Regions from separate parts of the Alteromonas sp. 009811495 genome, predicted to be linked through region 1. Evidence: predicted binding sites of a transcription regulator. Region 1 holds the regulator's gene; each other region holds the start of a gene.

Region 1 (5,150 bases):
GATGATGCCATTACGCACGTCATCAGAAAGTTCTTCTAATATATCACCGTGGAAATCGCCATCAATTAGCTCCCACAACTCATCACGAGTACGGCTGGGGCTGGATTCAAGAATATGAGCAACATCAGACGGGGGAAGTTCTAGCAGAAGCTTACGCACAGACACGAATTGACCGTTGTTCAATGCACCATTTAATGCACGAAGCTGAGTCTGTACGTATTTGGAAACAAGCGCTTCTGCCATAAGTAGCGAGTCCTACTAAGCTAAACTGAGATTAGATGAAACGAGCTCATCCCAATTTGTCTACAGGGCAATTTGGGATTTATGCAGTAGAATATCGCAATTGTGATGAAGCTGTCATGACAATTGCGAGCATAATGACGTTATTATGACTAAGTGTTGTTTATTTCGCCAATTCAAGTGCTTGTATTGGGCGGGAGCACTTACTCGGCCTCGTTGAATTTACCTTCAATAAGTTGCTCAATGGCTGCCATGGCTTCTTCGGCATCACTGCCTTGCACGACAACGTTGACCTGTTCACCTTGATGACTTTCAAGCATCATTAGTCCCAGCACACTATTTGCGTCAGCTTCCTTGTCACCCTTTTTAAGCACAATTTTGGCGTCAAATTGGTTGGCTAGTTGTACAAGTTGCGTGGCAGCACGAGCATGAAGCCCTAATTTATTAACGATTGTGAGTGTTTTCTCAATAATCATTACTGGTTCAACTCTCTGTGACGGATTTGAACGTCTGGATGAATTTCCAAAAATGTTTTTGATAGCGCTTGGGCGATGTATACCGAGCGGTGCTGTCCGCCAGTACAACCAATTGCCACGGTGACATAACTGCGATTATTGCGCTCTAAATGTGGAAGCCACGTTGTGATCAGGTTCTGTATTTGCCAAATAAATTTTGTTACTACAGGTTGAGACCCTAAAAATACTTCAACAGGCGCGTCTAGCCCAGTCAAGTGCTTTAAATCTGGTTCCCAATGAGGGTTGGGCAAAAACCGTGCATCAAATACATAGTCTGCATCTTTGGGAATGCCGTGCTTAAAGCCGAATGACTCAAAAACAAGCACTAATCGCGAGCTTTTCTTACCAAGAATACGTTCGCGTATTAGCTCAGCGAGTTGATGAATAGTGAGTTTGTCGGTATCCAAATAGAGATCGGCTCGCTCGACAATAGGGGCCAGCAGCGCTGACTCTGCGCGAATGGCTTCAGAGAGAGACTTGTTGAGCTTGGCCAGCGGGTGCAATCTGCGTGTTTCGCTAAAACGCTTAACGAGCACATCATCACTAGCATCAATATACACAATGGTCATCGACCAAGACGAAGGCAGGTAATCAAGTATTTCTACTAAATCGTCTGGATTTTTAGGCAGGTTACGTACGTCTATGCTAACGGCGACTTGGTCGTATTCATCAACCACTGTGTGCGTTAGCGTAGGGAGCAAGTTAACCGGAATATTGTCAACGCAGTAATACCCTAAGTCTTCAAGAGCGCGCAGTGCAATTGATTTTCCTGAGCCCGAACGACCACTGATAATAATCAGCTTCACTTATATTCTCCCTTTACACTGATAAGCGCTTAATGCAGTAATGTTGTATAGCAGCGAGTTACGCTAACGCATTTATAATGTCATCGCTTGTGGTAGCACGCCTTATTGCCTTAATAGTGTCTTTATTACTCAGTTTGCCAGCGACTGTGGCTAGTGTTTGTAGATGGCCTTCGGTTTGTTCTTCAGGTACTAATAGTGCAAAGAAAATATCGACAGGTTTTTCATCTAGCGCATCAAAATCAATAGCTGGTGTGCTGGTAACAACAATGGCAATAACTCTATCAAGGCCAGCTAAGCGACCATGGGGAAGGGCAATGCCGTTTCCGATACCTGTGCTACCCATTCGTTCTCTCGCCAACAAACTATTCAGTACCGTCGACTGGTCGATATGCGCGTTGTTCTTCGCAGCAATATCAGCAATGATCTCTAAAATACGCTTTTTACTATTACATTGAACCGCACATTCAGTGCGGTCCAGACTTACGATGGCTTGTATATCCATACTTAATTAACTACTAGTGCTTTTTAAGTTTTTCCTTATGCTTGATTACCTGCCGGTCGAGTTTATCAACCATGCTGTCAATCGCCGCATACATGTCGGTATTTTCTGAGGATGCGAATACTTCAGCGCCACTTAAGTGAACTGTCGCTTCTGCTTTTTGGTTTAATTTTTCAACGTTCAGGATGACATGCACATTAGAAATGTGATCAAAGTGACGTTCAAGTTTGCTGAACTTCGTATCGACATAATTACGCAAAGAGTCGGTGATTTCGACATGATGACCAGTAAGGTTGATTTGCATATTTCGTCTTCCTTATATTATTAAGCCCGTTAAATAAGGCTCTTGCGTTGGTTCGACGGCGGGATCGATAACGATTCCCGGTACTTTGCTATTGTCCGCCGGGCAACTTTAATGCCTTGCTCGGCCAACAATGAAGCAATCTTGCTATCACTTAGTGGTTTACTGGGTTTTTCAGCTGCCACTAGTTTTTTGATCAATGCACGAATGGCGGTTGATGAACATTCACCACCTGACTCCGTTGCAACATGGCTAGAGAAGAAATACTTCAACTCGAAGATGCCACGAGGGGTATGCATGTATTTTTGTGTTGTCACACGTGAAATAGTCGATTCGTGCATATCTACCATTTCTGCGACATCATTTAATACCATTGGTTTCATCATTTCTGGGCCATGCTCAAAAAAGCCCATTTGTTGCTGCACAATACAATTTGCTACCTTCATCAGTGTGTCGTTACGCGACTCTAGGCTTTTGATAAACCACTTGGCTTCTTGCATGTGTGAGCGGATAAATTGTGAATCGCTACTGTTCTTTGCACGGCGACTCATTGCGGCATATTGTTGATTGACGCTAAGTTTTGGCAGGCTATCAGGGTTCAGCTCAACCACCCAACGGCCATTCTTTTTGGTAACCGATACATCTGGAATAACGTACTCAGGTTCTTTAGTAACTAAAGCACTACCTGGGCGAGGATTCAAGGTTTGCAGCAAACGCATAGCCTCGCGAAGCTGATCTTCTTTCAATCGGCTCTTGCGCATTAAGGTGCGGTAATCTTTGCTGCTCAGCAAATCAGAATAGTCTTCTATTAACTGCTTTGCCTCGGCAAGCCATGGTGTATCATCTGCGAATTGGCGAAGCTGTACCATCAAGCACTCTTGCGGGGTGCGCGAACCAGAACCAATGGGATCGAACATTTGAATGCGCTTTAATACACATTCTACTTCGTCCATTTCAATGAGTTCCTCTTCATCTTCGCCAGAGACTTCTTGCGCGTTAACCGCCTCTAAAATCTCTTCAAGAGTAACGGTTAGATACCCTGACTCATCAATGGAATCAATGATAGCCATTGCAATGGCGCGGTCAGTGTCAGAAAAAGGGGTGAGGCGCATCTGCCACAATAGATGTTCTTGTATGTCCTCAGTCGTTTCACCTTGGAAAATTTGTTCGTCGTCACTGGCAGGTCCTGGTGCCGGCGCTGACGATGCTGAATAATACTCATCCCATGTGCTATCGATTGGCAATTCGTCCGGAAGATCATTTTTTTCTAGTGCGTCGCCAGCTTCCAAAGTATCACTTGATGCAGTGGCAGAAGCTTCTACCCCACTGTCATCATTATCGATGTTATTTTTTTCAAGCTGAGGCTCGTCGTGGCCTTCTTCAACTTCTAATAGCGGGTTTGAATCCAACGCTTCTTGAATTTCTTGTTGAAGATCGAGCGTAGAAAGCTGCAACAGTTTAATGGCCTGCTGCAACTGAGGTGTCATGGTGAGTTGTTGGCTAAATTTTAGCTGTAAAGATGGTTTCATCTACGTCTTATTTAAATGCTCTAAATTGAATATACCTGAGCGAGATTGAAAAATGACAATCCGGTTACACTAACTATAGCCTGAATTGTTCGCCTAGGTATACATCCCTTACTTTTTGATTACTTAAAACCTGTTCCGCAGTTCCTTGCGCAATAAGCTCGCCATGACTCACAATGTACGCTTTTTCACAAACATCCAATGTTTCTCGTACGTTGTGGTCAGTGATAAGGATACCGATACCCCTATCTCGAAGATGTTGAATAATCTTCTTTATATCATTTACTGATATTGGATCAACACCAGCAAAGGGTTCATCCAATAAAATAAATTGTGGTTTAGCAGCAAGGGCGCGCGCAATTTCCACTCGGCGGCGTTCTCCCCCTGACAAACTCATCCCCGTACTATTACGTATATGGTTAATATTAAATTCATCAAGTAGCGCATCGGCTTCTTCTTCCTGCTGTTGTGAATTTAAATCTTTACGGGTTTGTAAAATTGCCATGATATTTTCATGCACAGTGAGCTTTCTAAATATAGATGCTTCCTGCGGGAGATAGCCAATTCCGCGGCGTGCACGCTCATGCATGGGCTGATGTGTTAACTCGTTGTCGTCAATTTCAATGGCGCCCTTATCAAGGGGAACAAGCCCAACAATCATATAAAATGTTGTGGTCTTACCAGCACCATTTGGGCCTAACAGCCCTACAATTTGACCTGTCGATACACTGAGGCTGACATCTCGGACAACCTGGCGTGATTTATACGCCTTAGCAAGGTTTCTTGCGCTCAAAGTAGCCATTGCTATTGGTTGCCCTCGTTATCTTGTTCGTTGTCCTTAGCATTCGTCTTGCGAATCGCTTCAGGAGTGAAAACAGTTGTCACTCTCCCTTCACCGTTGTCGTCATCGCCACCGGTTGCAAGCAGTTGCTCGGTAATCATATCAAAGGTAATACTGTCACCTTTTACCATACTGGTGTCTTGTTTTAGTTCAGCCTTCCCTGTAAGCGATATCACCCGATTAATCACTTCGTAGCGAATTTCATTCGCCTTAGCGGATACTGGCGTTCCATCTTCAAACTCTTGCGTATAGCTCGCAGGGTTACCGCGTGCGACAAACACTTCTCTACCTTCGCCCGCTGTCGCGATAACTTCAACTTCGTCGGCATTAATCACAAGCGAGCCTTGAGTAATTAGAACATCATCTTTAAACAACGATGTTTTATTTTTTCCATCAACAAATTGTGACTTAGCATCGACTTT
Region 2 (5,150 bases), 1.6 Mb from region 1:
TCGCTTATATGGCCGTTGTGGTAGGGGTGGTATACCTTATTCTTCAAGGTGGCGTAAAAGAGGGTATTGAAAAGGCTGCAAAGCTACTGATGCCTGCGCTTTTTGTTATGCTTCTGGGTCTTGTGGTATTCGTATTGACTCGTGACAATGCCATGGCGGGTGTAGAGTTTTATATTATTCCAGACTTCTCAAAGCTTACTGCTTCAGTGATTAACGGTGCCTTATCTCAGGCCTTTTTCTCGTTATCGCTGGGTATGGGGATTTTGATCACCTACGGTAGTTACATTGACAAGCGAGCTGATGTACCAAACTCTGCAAAACTTGTCGCGTTAACCGATACTGCTGTAGCGTTTACCGCTGGCTTAATGATTTTGCCTGCTATCTTTTCATTTAATCCAGAAATTAATCCTGATGAATTGAGTGAATCATCAGTGGGCATGATATTTACGTACTTGCCTAGTATCTTCTTGGCTTTACAAGAGTCAATTGGTTATGCAGGTGCGTCGGTGGTTGCCAGCTTGTTCTTCTTGTTAGTGTTCTTCGCGGCAATTACCTCGTTAGTTTCAATTTTTGAAGTACCGGTAGCTGCACTGATGGACGAGAAAGGGGTAAGCCGAAAGTGGGCATTGGCTTCACTGGGAAGCATCATGATAGTACTAGCGATCCTCAGTGCATTGTCTTTTGGCAAGGTTGAGTTTTTGACTACTTTTATGCACTACGCGGGCGTAGATAAATCCCTTTTTGATGTGATCTTCGATGTGTTCTACGAAACGATTTTGCCACTTAACGGCTTACTCATTTGTATTTTCGTTATTCACCGCTGGAAGAGTGCTAATTTCAACAAGTCGTTGGAAGAAGGAAGCAATGGCTTCAAAGGTAGCTGGTTCGAAAAGTACGTGGATATCTCTTTGAAAACATTTATTCCACTTATTCTCCTGGTTATCTTCGTTAACACGGTAGCAGTGAAGTACTTCTCCTTTAGCTTCTTTGGCTAATGTTGTAGCACCTGACATACAATTGAAAAAAAGGCGACTCAGTGAGTCGCCTTTTTTATTGCATTTGAGAGGGCGTTTTCTTTAGAACATTGTATACGGGTTATTAAATGAAGGCGTAATACCCAGCGACGCCCAGCTAGCTGAAGCATCTATTACTTTGCCGCAAGCGGGAGAGTTAGTGTCGCTAAAGACAGGTTCCGGGATAGCGAATGCTGTAGTTGCTCTGGTGTAATACTCACCACGTTTAGGGTGATTAGCGCTACACAAATGATAAAGCCTTTTATCTGATGGCAATGTGATAATTTGAGTGAGAGCGGCGACTACATCGGTAACATGTACTAAGTTAACGCGTTTGTTGCCCATACTCACTGTACGCCCACTGAGTGATTTTGCAGGGTGACGGTCTGGCCCTACAAGACCCGCAAGACGAACACAAGTGAGCTTAGTCCTGCTGCTTAGTAAACCTACTTGCTCTGACAAATATTGCTCTATAGCCACATGTGCTTTCGCCGATGCCGTCTCAGGGGATAGTGGGGCAGTCTCGTCTAGTGTGTTATCAGTGCTGTCACCATAAACGGATGTTGTACTGATAAAAACGATATGTGCAACGTTTGATGCGATGGCATCGTCGATAAGTGCACACATCTTCTCAGTAAAGGCATCTAAGTCAGTGTTGCGTCTTCCTGGGGGAATATTAATGACGAACGTGGCATTTGATAAGTGAGTACAAAGTTCGGTTGTATCATCGCCTAACGCAAACTGAACAGCATTTATTCCTTGTTGAGAAAGCGCAGTGCGTTTTTCACTGCTTCTTGTTGTTCCTACAATAGGCATATGCTGTTTAAGCGCGTCACCAAGATAACCTGCGAGCCAGCCATATCCACTAATTACGAGTTTTTGCTGCATGTGTTTTCTTTATTGAAGTGTGTATGAAACTAAGATGATTACTTAGGATGTTAAAACAGGCAAGGGCTATGAAGACGAAACACTTAACCAGCGTGATAGGAATCGCTATTCTATACTAAAACGCCGAGCTCTAAGCTCGGCGCAGTATTCTTTTTCGGATTTTCAGGCAATTACATCTTCATTTCGCCATGGCTATCTAAATCAAGTAAATTGAGATCGTCTAGCCCTGAGATAGATGCCTGCATTTGGCTTTCTGCATAATCTGCTTTTTTAAGCACTTCACACAGTGCGTTGCCTTTTTCTTCCAACGCCGCAGCTTGAGACTCCAGTCTGAACTCAAGGTCTTCGCCCCACGTCTCCATTCTTTGTTCAAACTCATCCATGTCACCACCTTCCCATAGCATTTGCGTACCAAGTGCAATCAAAATTCTGCCCATTGATTCGCTGATAAGTGATTCAAGTTCTGCCTCAAATTCTTGCTCCCAACTTTCGTCAAACCAGCCTGGCTCGTCAAATTTTGTTGAGTCTACACGGATGTTACCAGCATCATCATAAAACGAGGCTGAAAGCTTTGCTTCCAAATTAGTGAACAAGGTTTGAAAATCATCATCAAGTTCGTTATCGCCACCAAGCAGTTCAGAAAACACTTCTGTCACAGCAACATTCGCAATTTCCAAACCTTCACTTGCAATCGTTAAGGTCATTGGAATGGCCATATCGATGTTGTCATAGTACTCGGCAACCCATTTTTGTTGGTCGCTATTAAGCGCTACATCACGGCCATTTACCGTTAGGTTGTGAAATTTGTCGATAGTCATGACTGAACCGTTATCCATCTTGACGGTAAGATCGCCTTGGTAATACTGAATGTGTCCATCTAATTCGATATCACAACTATTGTTTTGGAAGCTTGTATTATGTGCCAATGCTTGGCCGCCAAATAAAGCACTTGCTACTGCAGCTGAAAGTAATAGTTTTTTCGACATTGTTATTTCCTTAATCAATAGTGACGAAGCAATTGGCATACACGTGTAGTTAGCTCGCATGCGTGCATGGTCATACGTAATTGTTTCAATAGTTGGGAAAGGTATTGCAATGCCCTTGCCAAAAAGATTTTTGTATAAAATACAATACTTTATCTATTTTTGAGTTGCGAGTAAGACAAGCATTAATTAATTTTTTAGTGAAATGATCTATAAAGTAGTAATTTTGACCAAGATCAAAGGTTAGCGAAAGTCATCTTATTGTAGGTAATTAAACCGAGGTTAAGCATGTTCAAAACATTTTAATTGGTGCATAATACCGCCAATTATTTTAAGGGGTTACCACAATGGCTGATTGGATTAATGCAATTATGTTTGGTGTTGCGCTAATTGCCTTTACGCTTGGGCTAAGCAGCATCGTTATGGGCTTTATGACAGCGAAAGCTGGTGCTGAAGGCATGCAAGAAAAAATCGAGTATGGCTTCTTTGGTGTTACAGGCCTAGTGCTTTGCTTATTAATGGCATATGCAATTGCATAGTAGTACTTTTCAGAGTTAATTAAAAAAACCGGCTACACTAAGCCGGTTTTTTTGTGCCTTGCTGAAGGCTTAGTCAGCTTGCTGATGGGGCTGTGATTCTATGTTAGGTAGTGATTCGGTCTTAGATGGTGATTCTGACTTAGATGAGAGTACCGCCGATTCTCGCTGGGCCAATAACGACAAATGGCCGTCTCTTTGGTAAGCGCGTAAGTCGAATGGCGCAAGCATTGCCATAACGTGATCAAAAATATCAGCCTGAACCTTTTCGTATTTTACCCATGCTTTCTCAGCACTAAAGCAATAGATTTCCAGTGGAAGGCCTAATTCGTTAGGCGGTAGTTGGCGAACCATTAATGTCATTTCTTGATTAATGTTGGGGTGTTTGCGTAAATACGCTTCAAGATATGCCCTAAATGTACCAATATTGGTGAGTCGTCGGCTGTTGAGTAGGTCAGACTCATCAATGGAATAATCGTGATGATAAGCGCGTAACTCGTTTTTCTTCTTCTCTATATACTCATTGATATAACGAATACTTGAAAAACGCGCCAGCATGTCGTTATCACAAAGCTTTATAGAATGTACATCAATGTAAATAGCCCGCTTTATTCGACGTCCACCAGACTCTTGCATGCCGCGCCAGTTCTTAACTGCTTCTGTCGTTAAGCTGTATGTCGGCAGGGTAGATATTGTGTTGTCCCAATTTTGGACTTTTACATTGGTGAGACCAATTTCTAAAATCTCGCCATCTACCTCGTACTTAGGCATGGCAATCCAGTCACCGGTGTTAAACATGCGGTTGGCGGCAATTTGGATACCCGCGACAAAACCTAAGATAGTATCTCTAAAAATAAGTAGAAGTACTGCAGCAAGTGCGGTTAACCCCGATACAATGAGTAACGGGCTCCTGTCTACTATCAGTGAAATACTCAGTAAAATAGCCACAATCGCAAACGCCAGCTTAGTGACTTGAATAAAGCCCGTTATTGGAGCTCTTCTAGATAGGGCTGAGGCGTTATAAACATCCTCGACAGTACTTAATAGCGCATACAGAGCTAGCAGCCCACTATACAACATATATAGCTGTGCACTTTTAATCACCATGCCATGCATGACGGCTACATCTTCAATGAGCACTGGAGTGGCGATGTAGATAAATAATGCTGGGAAAAGATGCATTAAGCGTCTAAAGAAACCATGCTCTTGAAGTGCATTGTCCCAGCGGTTATTTGATTTATAGACCCAATTGGCAATTTGAGGGCGAATGAGAAGACGCGCAATTATGTAAATAAACGCCGAGATAATTAAAATGCCACTCAGCGCGAGTACATTGTAGAGCGGGTCCTCAGTTGTGAGGCTCGGAAAAATATCGTTAATTAAATGGATAAAGGTATCGCGTATCGAGCTGCTCACTTCCATCGTTTACGACTCCAATAATTTCTTAATTCGGCTGTCTTTGTTTTTCCACAAATTGTTGAGCCAATCTTGGAAATAAAGACGGAACTCAGACTCTGAACGGTCTGACTCTTGTTGTAATTCAGGTATAGGAGTGACATTTACATCGATTACGATTTTTGTCATTTGCCCGCTTAACATTGCCATCATTGGATGACGCTTGTTTTCGGGGTACAGAAGGGAAATATCCAATACATTAGTGAACAATTCCCCCATAGCCGCTAGTGTAAACGACACGCCGCCTGCTTTTGGCGGGAGTAAATGGGCATACG
Region 3 (5,150 bases), 860 kb from region 1:
ATTACGTAGCAAAGCACCGCGAGTGAATATTGATCAGACTGTACTGAGCCCGCTTCACCCAAAAAATACTCGGGAGCAGCATAGAGTGCTGTGCCAGGAATGCCTTGCCTATGATAAAGAGACGGCGCTTGTAATAGGCAGGCTGCACCGAGGTCGATAAGTGTGCAATGGCCTTCTGGGTTGATAATAATATTCTCTGGTCGAATATCACGGTGCACAATGCCTTGTCGATGCATGGACTGAAGGCCTGTAGCAACTTGCTCGATTATACTTCTCACCTGTTCAAGGCTTGGCGTATCATTATCCATCATCCATTGCGCAAGCGTTTGGCCTTCTACGTACTGACTTAAGCAATATTGCTTAGATGGAGGGTTAGAAAAGCCCAGTTCAACATGCAGCGGATGCTTAATGATATGAGGGCAATCTATCCGTCTGGCAAACCAACTTTCGATATTAGGAAGTAGTGTACAGTCTAACGTTGTGGGTTTGTCAGTAGTAATGAAGTCTGTCGCAAGTGTTTTTAGCACGAGTTGGTGGCGGCCAGAGGTTTCATTTTCCTTGTTACCTGACGCTGATGTCGCCAGATAAACGTGGCTGCGAGCCGATGTATAAAGCTGCCTTTTTACTATAAGCCCGTCAACGCTATCGCCAACAGTGAGGTGTAAGGCTTGGTCACTTTGAGGCACGAATAAAGTGTCCGGCGTGGATACAAAATTGGGAGTGATGGTAATTACCAATAAAGTTGCATTGTCATCACTACCACTATCAAGCGCGCGATTTACATGTTGCTTGGCGAATTCGTCGGGCAATGATTGAAAGGTTTGCGCCTCTCTTAACGCATCTGAAATACTTGTAAATTCAAAGACACCATCACTACTTAGTGCAATGCTACTGCGTTCCGATAACGTCAACGTACTATAGTCAATCGCAATCTGCGAAGAAATGCCCAGGGCGTTTGCTAGATAACTATGGTCAGGCGACTCTGTGCTTGGCTGTCGATGCCCTCGAGTAAGGGTTTTGCAAACTAACGATGTAGCGATTTGCACTTCACAATCACCAACGTGAAAAATGTGAAGCGTATTGTCAACAATGACTACAGCAGAAAAAGTGCACACATAACCTTTTTCAGGGGTGTAACAAAACGCACTTTGTTGGTTTCTCGCCCAGAGCAATGCGTTTATTTCGATAATGAGTGCTTTTGCTGTTTGTTCAATGTCCCAAACTTCAGGGGCAAGATTGAACATTTTGGTGAAATGTGAAGTGGCGAAGTCACTGGCAACTTGACTCACTGTACTACTGCTTATGCCATCGGCAATGAGAAAAAAACTGGCTCGCTCATGACGAAAATTAGATGAATGGCTATGCGGTTTTGCTATGCAGTAACTGAATGCATCTTGATTAACGCGCTTTATTCCTTTGGTAGATTATGCGCTTAGCTCAATGTGCGTCGATGCTCTTGAATGACTAGGTTGATTCAATGGTGCATTCATATCGCTAAGCTCTCATAGTAAAACAATAACCCCAATTGATTTAAGCTGCGCGACTTCTGTTGAATTAAATCATTCATAAAAGCCGCGCATGCGCATTGTTAAATGGGCAGTGTTTCAGATGCAGCTGCGCTATTTACAGGAATTTTGCGTTTGGGCAAAGTTTTTACGTGAGTGGTATACAGTGTTAGACCCGTGAAGGCTAAACCACCTACTAGGTTACCTAGCGCCGTTGGGATTTCGTTCCAGATGAAATAATCCATAATAGAGAAATCACCACCCATAATGAGGCCAAAGGGGAATAAGAACATATTAACCACAGAGTGTTCGAACCCCATGAAAAAGAACAGCATGATTGGCATCCACATTGCCAACACTTTGCCACTTACGTGGGTTGAAATCATCGCGCCGACCACGCCAAGAGACACCATCCAATTACACAGCATGCCGCGGATGAAAATGGTGATCCAACCTGCGGCGCCGTGTTCTGCGTAACCGAGAGTTCTCGCTTCACCAATGCTCGCTACCTTTGTTGCAATAGCACCGCCATCAACGTTGTATCCCATAGTAAAGATAAACGACATCATAAAGGCAACGGTAAGCGCACCACCAAAATTACCTAAAAATACTAATCCCCAGTTACGCAAGATCTGCTTTGGCGTAACGCCTGGTCTGTTAGCCAGCCATGCTAAAGGTGTCAGCACAAAAACACCGGTTAACAGGTCAAAACCCATTAGGTATAGCATGCAAAAGCCAACAGGGAAGAGTACGGCGCCTAGCAGGAAAACTCCAGTTTGCACTGCGATAGTGACTGCAAAGACCGCCGCCAACGCCAATATAGCACCTGCCATATAGGCACGAATTAATGTGTCACGAGTGGACATATATATTTTTGCTTCGCCGGCATCTACCATCTTGGTAGCAAATTCAGCAGGTAATAGATAAGCCATGGGTTCACCTTTTGTTTAAGTAATTAAATTAAGAGGCCAAAGGGTTTAAATGATCAAAAAAAGGCGTCCGCAATTCTCTTTCGCAAAAGAATTGGGGACGCCTTTGTCCAAATCATTTAAATTGTTATGGCACGTTCGATAGCATCTTAGAGCTTAAAAAGTACCGCGCTATCACTGTCTAACTGTAAATCTAATCCGCTCGATAACGTTATCGCAAGAAGTGTAAAGCGAGAAGAGTGCCAGTCTGAAATGACTTTCCGTATCGCTTTGAATATTCGAAAGTATTTCTGTTTTCATGTTACTTCTGAATGCGCAGAGATGAGAAATAGTTTGGTTCAAATGCACCAAAATTGGATAGTACCGCACTATTTATGTGAGAACTTTGTCTATGTGAAAACCTTAGTTGAGTGAGCGCTTTAGTCGTTTGTATCCTTGCTTCATTTTAATACTGGTCGCTTTTTCATCGGCCTGCTCTTGATAGCACAGTTGGGTATACAACCTATGTAAGTCATTAATAATACTGTTTGCGGTTGTATTAAGCTGAGCGGCTACTTTTTGTGTGTAGTGGCTTGGACTATCGTTGCCTCGTTTGGTGTTGGTGTGCTTTTCAATTAATGCTAATGACTTAACGTAATAGCGCTGGTATGGCGCAAGTGAGGGCACAAGGGTAACAGGGAAAAAATACACCAGTAAAATGACGCCAATTATGCCAATCAGGCTTAAAAATACTATGGTCATTTTCTTTGTACTAAGCTCCCCGAGCAGCCTTTCTAACATATCGCTTTGTGAATTGGCATCAAAGCCCAAAATCCATTTGCTCCACGTGTAGTCTAACTGCCGCAACCACCCTTGAATCTGGGTAAACAATTCAGCCTGCCCCAAATTACCTAGCAGCCCTTTCTCACGCTGCTCACCAAAATCGAGTAAAGCTTGTTCTAACCCATAAGCTAAACGAGAAGGTGCCACCATACTGGTAGGATCGAAGCGAACCCATTGTTCGCCTAACAAAGCTTCAACCCACGCATGGGCGTCATATTGGCGAACTTGGAGTACGTTGTCATTAAGTGCCTCGCCGCCGTGGTAACCTGTAACCATGCGTGCTGGAATGTGGGCTGCGCGGAGGGCGTAGGTCATTGCACCTGCATAGTGAGCGCAAAAACCCGATTTTTCGTCAAACAAAAAAGTGTCAATGGGGTCATCTGGCATAGCACTAGGTTCAAGGGTGTAACGAAACGATTGGTTGGCGAAGTGCTGCATAATGGCTTGCGCAACTTCTTGCGGCGTTTCAAACTTCGCTACAAGGTTTTTTGCCCATGCTTGAGTACGTGGGTTATTCGTCGTTTCAAGTACGAGGTTAAGGTTTCGCTCAAAGCCAGCGATGCTATTTATCACTGGTTGATCTGGCAAATAACGTAAATGAAATACTTTTTTGCTCGCCACGGGGACAGTTGCTCTTAAGGTATGGTCAAACAGTTCGCGTACTTCAACTGCGTTAAGTGCATTGTTGGGCACTGATACTTCTAAACCAAAAAGCCACGTTTGGTGAGTAGGCTCAACAATCATTTCATACGAAATATTATTTTCGCCGTTTTGCGTCTGCATAAGGGTTAACGGCGAAGGTTTATTCATTAAATAGAGTTGTCTTTCCGCCAAGCGCCGTTTATTGCTGATAGACCAGGTTTTCCCATCAAAGTCTTCCATTACCATGGCGCGCCAGTAACGAGTAGCCATTAAAGGGACATCTGACGCCGATTCGAAGGTTGCTGTAAATGCAAGATCGGATGATTTTGCTAAAGAGGCGATATCACCAGGCGTTACTGATTCAGACAGGCCTGTTTGTGATGACTTTGACGTAGGCATTTGCCACAAAGGAGGCAACTGAGGTAAAACCAAGAACAGTAAAAATGCAATTGGCAAGCCCTGCAAAACTAACGTTATGATAAATTTAGTGCTGTGTTTTACCGAAACATTTGGGCCGTGGTATAGGGCGGTTGCTAAAAGCAATAGTATTAGAATGCCCAAATACCCTAACCACGCTAATATACTTAGCGCAGAAATAAAACCGCAGCCAATAAGAAATAAACATGTACAAATAAGTAGATGAAAGTCTCTTTTTTTCTCGACCAACATAAGCTTGAGTGCACAAGCAATGACCAATAAATTGATCATGCTATCAAGTAGTCCTATTGATAGACCAAACCAGGCTAGCGCAAAAACAGCAAGAACCGCCAGCAAATTTACGGTTCGTACTTTGGGTAAGCTATGTGGCTGCTTAAGTGCAACAATACGTACTATACAGGCGCATACACCCAGCACTAAAACCCACAGCATCAACGCACTTTTTAGGGTGAAAAGTAGTACGCCAGACGCTACACACAACAGTATCATGGGGTTATGAGTAGGTGAGAACGAAAAGGCGTTTAGCACTTTTTTCATGATGCGGCCTTTTTAGCGTGTTTTACTTTTTGGGGTACTGTAGGCGCGGTGTCGGTTATCTTATTTACCGTTGTATCACTTTTAAATGTCAGTTTGTTATCTACAACAGCAAGTGCTTCTAAACATTTTATAAGATGAGATTGACCTGCATCGGGTGCGATCTCTATGCCGCGATAAGATAGTCCATAAACGGCTTGTTGTTTATGCAATGCCAGAACGTGCCACGTTAAAATGGAAACCGCTTCTTCCGTATTAAAACTTGGCGGTATCGTTATTA
Region 4 (5,150 bases), 1.5 Mb from region 1:
TCTATGTTGCTGTCACGTAATGTAAGCCAACCCGTTTCTAATTTGGTTGCGGCGGTGAATAAAGTGGCGTCGGGTAATTACGGTGCCACCCTTGAAAAACCTTCGAAACTTAAAGAAATTTCTGAACTCGCCAATGCCGTTGATAGCATGCAAGCCAGTATTAAAAGTCGTGAAGAGCACATTCGTTATCAGGCACAGCACGACGTACTGACCGGATTGTACAATCGCAATTTCGTAGAAGATTATTTTGAAAATCAAATGGCCGAGAAGAAATCTGTTCAGGTTATTGCTATCACGGTGCTAGGTTTTCGAACGATCAATGATTTGTACGGCTATTCAAATGGGGATAATACGCTTAAAACATTGGCTGTTAGATTGCAGCGTTGGCCAGGTACTTCAGCGCGTTTGGCAGGCGGCGAGATCTTGTATATCTCTGAACAGCACCTAACCGAAGACCAGCTAAACACACTAAGACATATTTTAGAACAGCCGGTTGAAAGTAACCTTATTGCAATTCCAGTCAAGGTAGCGATGGCTATTATCAATTGTCCGCAAGATGCCTCTACCTCTGAAGAATTGTTCAGAAAGATGAACATTGTTACTGACGAAGCGATTCATTCGGGGAATTGGTGTGTTAATTATCGCGCTGAGCTTGAGGACAAATACTCAAGAAGGCTTTCGATAACGACGGAACTTAAACGCGCGCTTTCAAGCCAACAAGATGAACTTTCGATGGTGTATCAGCCTAAAGTTGACCTAGCTAGCATGAAAGTTTCCAGTATGGAAGCGCTGATAAGATGGAACAATAGTGTACTGGGATTTGTGCCCCCAGATGAGTTTATTACTATTGCAGAGCAAGCCGGACTTATTGAACAGGTTACGACATGGGTAATGCAACAAACTATCACCGACTTGGCGTACTTTAGGAGTAAAGGATATCACTTTACTGTTGCAATGAATCTTTCGACTCAAGATATTCAAAACAAAGTTTTGCTGAATAAATTGGTTCAGAAGCTCAATGATGAAGGCTTGTCTCCAGAAGCCCTTGAGCTTGAAATAACAGAAAGCGACTTAGTTGCAGATGCGTCGTTGGCTATTGAAAACTTGTCTGAGCTCACTGCGCGAGGGTTTCATTTTGCAATCGACGATTTTGGAACAGGATATTCCTCACTTGCCTACCTCAAGAACTTACCTGTTAAAACCATTAAAATTGATAAGAGCTTTATATTATCGCTGGCAAGTGACGAAAACGATCAACAGATCGTCCATACTGTACTGCGCTTAGCCAGTGCGTTTCATCTAAAGGTAGTGGCAGAAGGTGTAGAAGACAAAGCCTCACTAGAAATTTTGAAAGAGTGGGGATGTGATGTGGTTCAAGGTTACTTTATTAGTCGCCCGCTAAATAAAAATGATTTGGAAGCGTGGTTGCAACACACGCCGTTTGGCGCCTAGTCATTTTTGTTGATACCCGAGTGTATTACATTTACGAATAAAAAGTAGTAAGTTCATGGTTGTATGTTCGTTTTCAGTTTTCTTTGTCGACATAAGTGGCACTTAATGTGCAGTAAAAACAGCGTAATCAACAAAGACGTGAATTGTGCCACTAGATGCACTACATAATCACTAAAGTGTGACAATTTTGCTCACTAGATAGTGAAAATAATTCAACAACAAGGAATTTACTATGGATATTATTCGTATTTTATTGTCGATTTTGCTTCCGCCGCTCGGTGTATTTTTGCAGGTAGGAATTGGTGCTCACTTTTGGATAAATATTCTTTTAACGATCTTAGGATATTTTCCTGGTGTAATTCATGCGGTATACATCATCGCTAAAAAGTAGGTGAACATTACGGGCGTTGTATTTCTTTACTGCAAAAACGCAGTGTCGAAGTCGACGCCTTTTACGATTTTGATTATAAAAAATGCCAGTGTTTAGCTGGCATTTTTGTATTCAATTCGCGCAGTGCCACCTTTTTGGGGCTAGGGTTAATTGACGTTCCGTGTATTGTTTGCCGACTCACCATTAAGCGGCAGTGGTTGCTGATTCCACCGCTAGTTTCATTTCTTCACGGTATTCATCGGCAAGCTTTGATTTCTGGCGGTCATTAAGTACTTTACCCGCTACTTGAAAGAACTCCTGTTCTTCATCTGCAAGGTGATGCTCTACTTTATCTTGTAGGTTTTTTAGGTGACGTAACCAACCTGGAGAACTCATGTCGGTTTCGTCCAGTTTTTCCAGTAGTTCATCAATTTCATGATGTTCCGCTATGCCATGTCGAGTTAAATCCACAGTGGCATCTTTCTCAAGTAACTGTGAATAGAAATGACGTTCTTCAGCTACTGCGTGACTTTCTAGCTGTACTTTCAATTCTTCATAGTACTCTCGTCTTGCTGCAGTGTTTCCACTGGTTTCAGCAAGGATCTTCAATAGTAGACGTTGTTTTTCATGATCTTGACGTAGTGCTTCGAAAATTTGCATATTATCTTCCTCAGGTAGTTTCGAACGCTTTTACTAATGCGAGAACTATTCCAATCGGGAAAGCAATGCTTACTCTATGTTTTTATGGGCTTTTTTTGTCTATGTCATGCGAGGGTGTTAGAGGTAAATATAAAGCGAAGAAAAAATTACATAACTCTTGGAAAAATAGTGCTCACCCTTGTGGTGCAAGGTGCTAAACACCTTGCGCCACTATTGCGTCAGCGAGCTTTCTAAAAGCGGCTACATTAGCGCCTTTCATGTAGTTGATGTAAGTTTCGCCGTCGTGCTTACCTTCGGTAACACAAAGGTTGTGAATATGGTTCATAATGGTTTGTAACTGCTCATCTAAAGTGTCTGCGTTACGTTGACTAAACATTGCATTTTGCGACATCTCAAGACCAGAGAGCGCGACTCCACCTGCATTAGATGCCTTTCCTGGAACGTAAGTCACTTTGGCATCAAAAAATACTTTTTGTGCTTTGTCAGTACAGGGCATATTTGCACCTTCTAAAATCATAGTGCAGCCGTTCTCTATGAGCTTGCGAGCATCGCTCTCGTCTAACTCATTTTGCGTAGCGCAGGGCAGAGCAATATCGCACTTGATATGCCATGGGGTTGCATCGGGTTGCCATTTACCCATCCCTTCATCTGCCATATCAAGTAAAATGTTATCGCGCTGGTTATGATTTTCGATGGCCCAAGTTATGTCGGCTTCGCTTAGACCTTGCTCGTTATACAAAAGGCCACGACTATTAGAAAGCGTCACTACTTTAGCGCCTTTTTCACTGGCCTTAAGTGCAGCGTGAAGCGCGACATTACCAGCGCCAGAAATAATTACGGTCTTACCTTCAACAAAGCTATCCTGAGCGCGGCAAACAGCCTCTAAAAAATAGATGAGACCAAAGCCCGTGGCTTCGGTTCTTACGTAACTGCCACCGAATTCTAGCCCTTTACCCGTTAGTACGCCTTCAAACCTATTATTAAGTCGTCGGTATTCACCATAGAGATAACCTATTTCTCTTGCTCCTACGTTAATGTCTCCTGCTGGCACATCAGTATTTGCTCCAATATGGCGTTGGAGCTCTCGCATGAAAGCTTGGCAAAAAAGCATGATATCTCTATCACTTCTTCCTTTGGGGTTAAAATCCGCACCTCCTTTACCTCCTCCCATGGGGAGGCCAGTAAGGGCATTTTTAAAGCACTGTTCAAAGGCAAGAAATTTTAGTACTGATAAATTCACAGTTGGGTGAAACCTCAAGCCGCCTTTATAGGGCCCCATTGCTGAGTTGTGTTGAACCCGCCAACCTTGGTTTACCTCGATATCACCATCACTGTTCATCCATGAAATTGTGAAGTAGATAATGCGCTCAGGCATACAAAGCCGCCGTATTACGTCCAAAGATTTGTATGCTTCGTTAGCATTGTAGATAGGCACTATATCTTGAAGCACTTCATGTACGGCCTGAAGATACTCTTTTTCATTCTCAAAGCGCTTATGCAAAAATTGATATATTTCATCAAAGTTACTAAGTTGTGGCATTCGCTTAACGCTCCTTTTTTTCGAAATTGGTCAGTACCGTCAAACTGCGAGGACGGGATGTGATCACAAGTTTGTCACTTTCATAAATCTCACCGTCGACGGCGTAGGGGGTAACACTGTCGAAGTGCAGTGTTATTTCGCTACCTTGCTTATGCTGTATCGAGTCACTTTGCTTTTTTGCCTGTGCGGGGCTAAGCACGAGCTCTGCAAGCGAAAGAAATTGTCTATCAGCATTTGTCTGCGGTGTTAGCCATGTTAAATCGAGCTTTCCGTCAGTGATATCGGGGGGCTCTGAACCCTGGGCAAGTGCTGTTGTCATCGGCGCGGCATTGGCAATAACTAAACTTGGGGTTTCTAATGTCGTTTGCTTTTCATCGTCAATAGTCATAGAGAAAGCCATATTTTCGTTGTTGGATATGGCATTCCAAAGGCCTTTTAGGTAGGCAAACTGACCGCCCATATTCTTTTGTTCACGGTCTGCTGCAGAAATCATTTTTTCTTCGAAGCCTACAGCAGCAACCAGTAACATGACGTGGTCGTTACATGTTGCTGTATCGATAGCCATGGTATCGCCCGCTATAATCACATCACACGCAGTACTGATAGGCATTACTTTGCTCAAGTAACCATGTAGCACTTGGCTTAGCGCATTTGCGGTACCGAAGGGAATTATCCCCATCACCACATTACTATTTACCAATGCACTTGCAACTTCAGTTAGCGTGCCGTCTCCGCCACACGCTACAACAATTTTTGCCCCTTTATTACGCGCTTCTTCGGCAAGTGTTTTACCATTGATATCTGGCGTGGTTTCTTTCACTGTAACGCTAAACTTTTCATTTAGCCTTGAAAGTACTTCGTCTCTATATTCATCCCACTTTCCACCGCCTGCCACAGGGTTCACAATGAGGGTTAATTTTTGTTGCAAAGACAGTAGCCCACCTTCTTTTACTTTCTCAAGTGCCGCCAATTGGCGCTTGTTGAGTCTAGCGGTTTGGCGAATATCATTAATTTGAGAAAGTGCTTCATTTACTGAAAGGCTAGGGTTTTTCGCGAGTAAAAATGCGGCCACGACTAACACAGAACGCCCACGCCCCAACGCGCAATGCACAACAACATTCTTGTTTT

What was found. The regulator sigma-54, encoded in region 1, starts transcription at its own class of promoters, with help from an activator protein. The targets are predictions, from matches to a motif close to GTTGGCACGNNNNTNGNNT.
Region 2: OZ660_RS16390 (DUF2884 family protein) is a predicted target of sigma-54. The motif match lies at 2,992-3,010, and genes of this name have one in related genera.
Region 3: OZ660_RS07630 (formate/nitrite transporter family protein) is a predicted target of sigma-54. The motif match lies at 2,663-2,681, and genes of this name have one in related genera.
Region 4: OZ660_RS10850 (hemerythrin domain-containing protein) is a predicted target of sigma-54. The motif match lies at 2,519-2,537, and genes of this name have one in related genera.

The regions. Positions count from the first base shown of each region.
Region 1 is NZ_CP113972.1:815,461-820,610, forward strand. It holds gene mgtE (magnesium transporter) at 1-243, opposite strand, end outside; gene OZ660_RS03670 (HPr family phosphocarrier protein) at 444-716, opposite strand; gene rapZ (RNase adapter RapZ) at 716-1,561, opposite strand; gene ptsN (PTS IIA-like nitrogen regulatory protein PtsN) at 1,620-2,063, opposite strand; gene hpf (ribosome hibernation promoting factor) at 2,077-2,364, opposite strand; gene OZ660_RS03690 (RNA polymerase factor sigma-54) at 2,394-3,890, opposite strand; gene lptB (LPS export ABC transporter ATP-binding protein) at 3,964-4,689, opposite strand; gene lptA (lipopolysaccharide transport periplasmic protein LptA) at 4,692-5,150, opposite strand, start outside.
Region 2 is NZ_CP113972.1:3,637,405-3,642,554, reverse strand. It holds gene OZ660_RS16400 (sodium-dependent transporter) at 1-995, shown strand, start outside; gene OZ660_RS16395 (NAD-dependent epimerase/dehydratase family protein) at 1,077-1,901, opposite strand; gene OZ660_RS16390 (DUF2884 family protein) at 2,072-2,887, opposite strand; gene OZ660_RS16385 (hypothetical protein) at 3,232-3,423, shown strand; gene OZ660_RS16380 (mechanosensitive ion channel family protein) at 3,493-4,842, opposite strand; gene OZ660_RS16375 (acyltransferase) at 4,846-5,150, opposite strand, start outside.
Region 3 is NZ_CP113972.1:1,670,469-1,675,618, forward strand. It holds gene OZ660_RS07625 (protein kinase domain-containing protein) at 1-1,412, opposite strand, end outside; gene OZ660_RS07630 (formate/nitrite transporter family protein) at 1,589-2,437, opposite strand; gene OZ660_RS07635 (transglutaminase family protein) at 2,837-4,873, opposite strand; gene OZ660_RS07640 (DUF58 domain-containing protein) at 4,870-5,150, opposite strand, start outside.
Region 4 is NZ_CP113972.1:2,358,871-2,364,020, reverse strand. It holds gene OZ660_RS10860 (GGDEF domain-containing phosphodiesterase) at 1-1,452, shown strand, start outside; gene OZ660_RS10855 (YqaE/Pmp3 family membrane protein) at 1,685-1,843, shown strand; gene OZ660_RS10850 (hemerythrin domain-containing protein) at 2,027-2,482, opposite strand; gene gdhA (NADP-specific glutamate dehydrogenase) at 2,676-4,022, opposite strand; gene OZ660_RS10840 (diacylglycerol kinase family protein) at 4,027-5,150, opposite strand, start outside.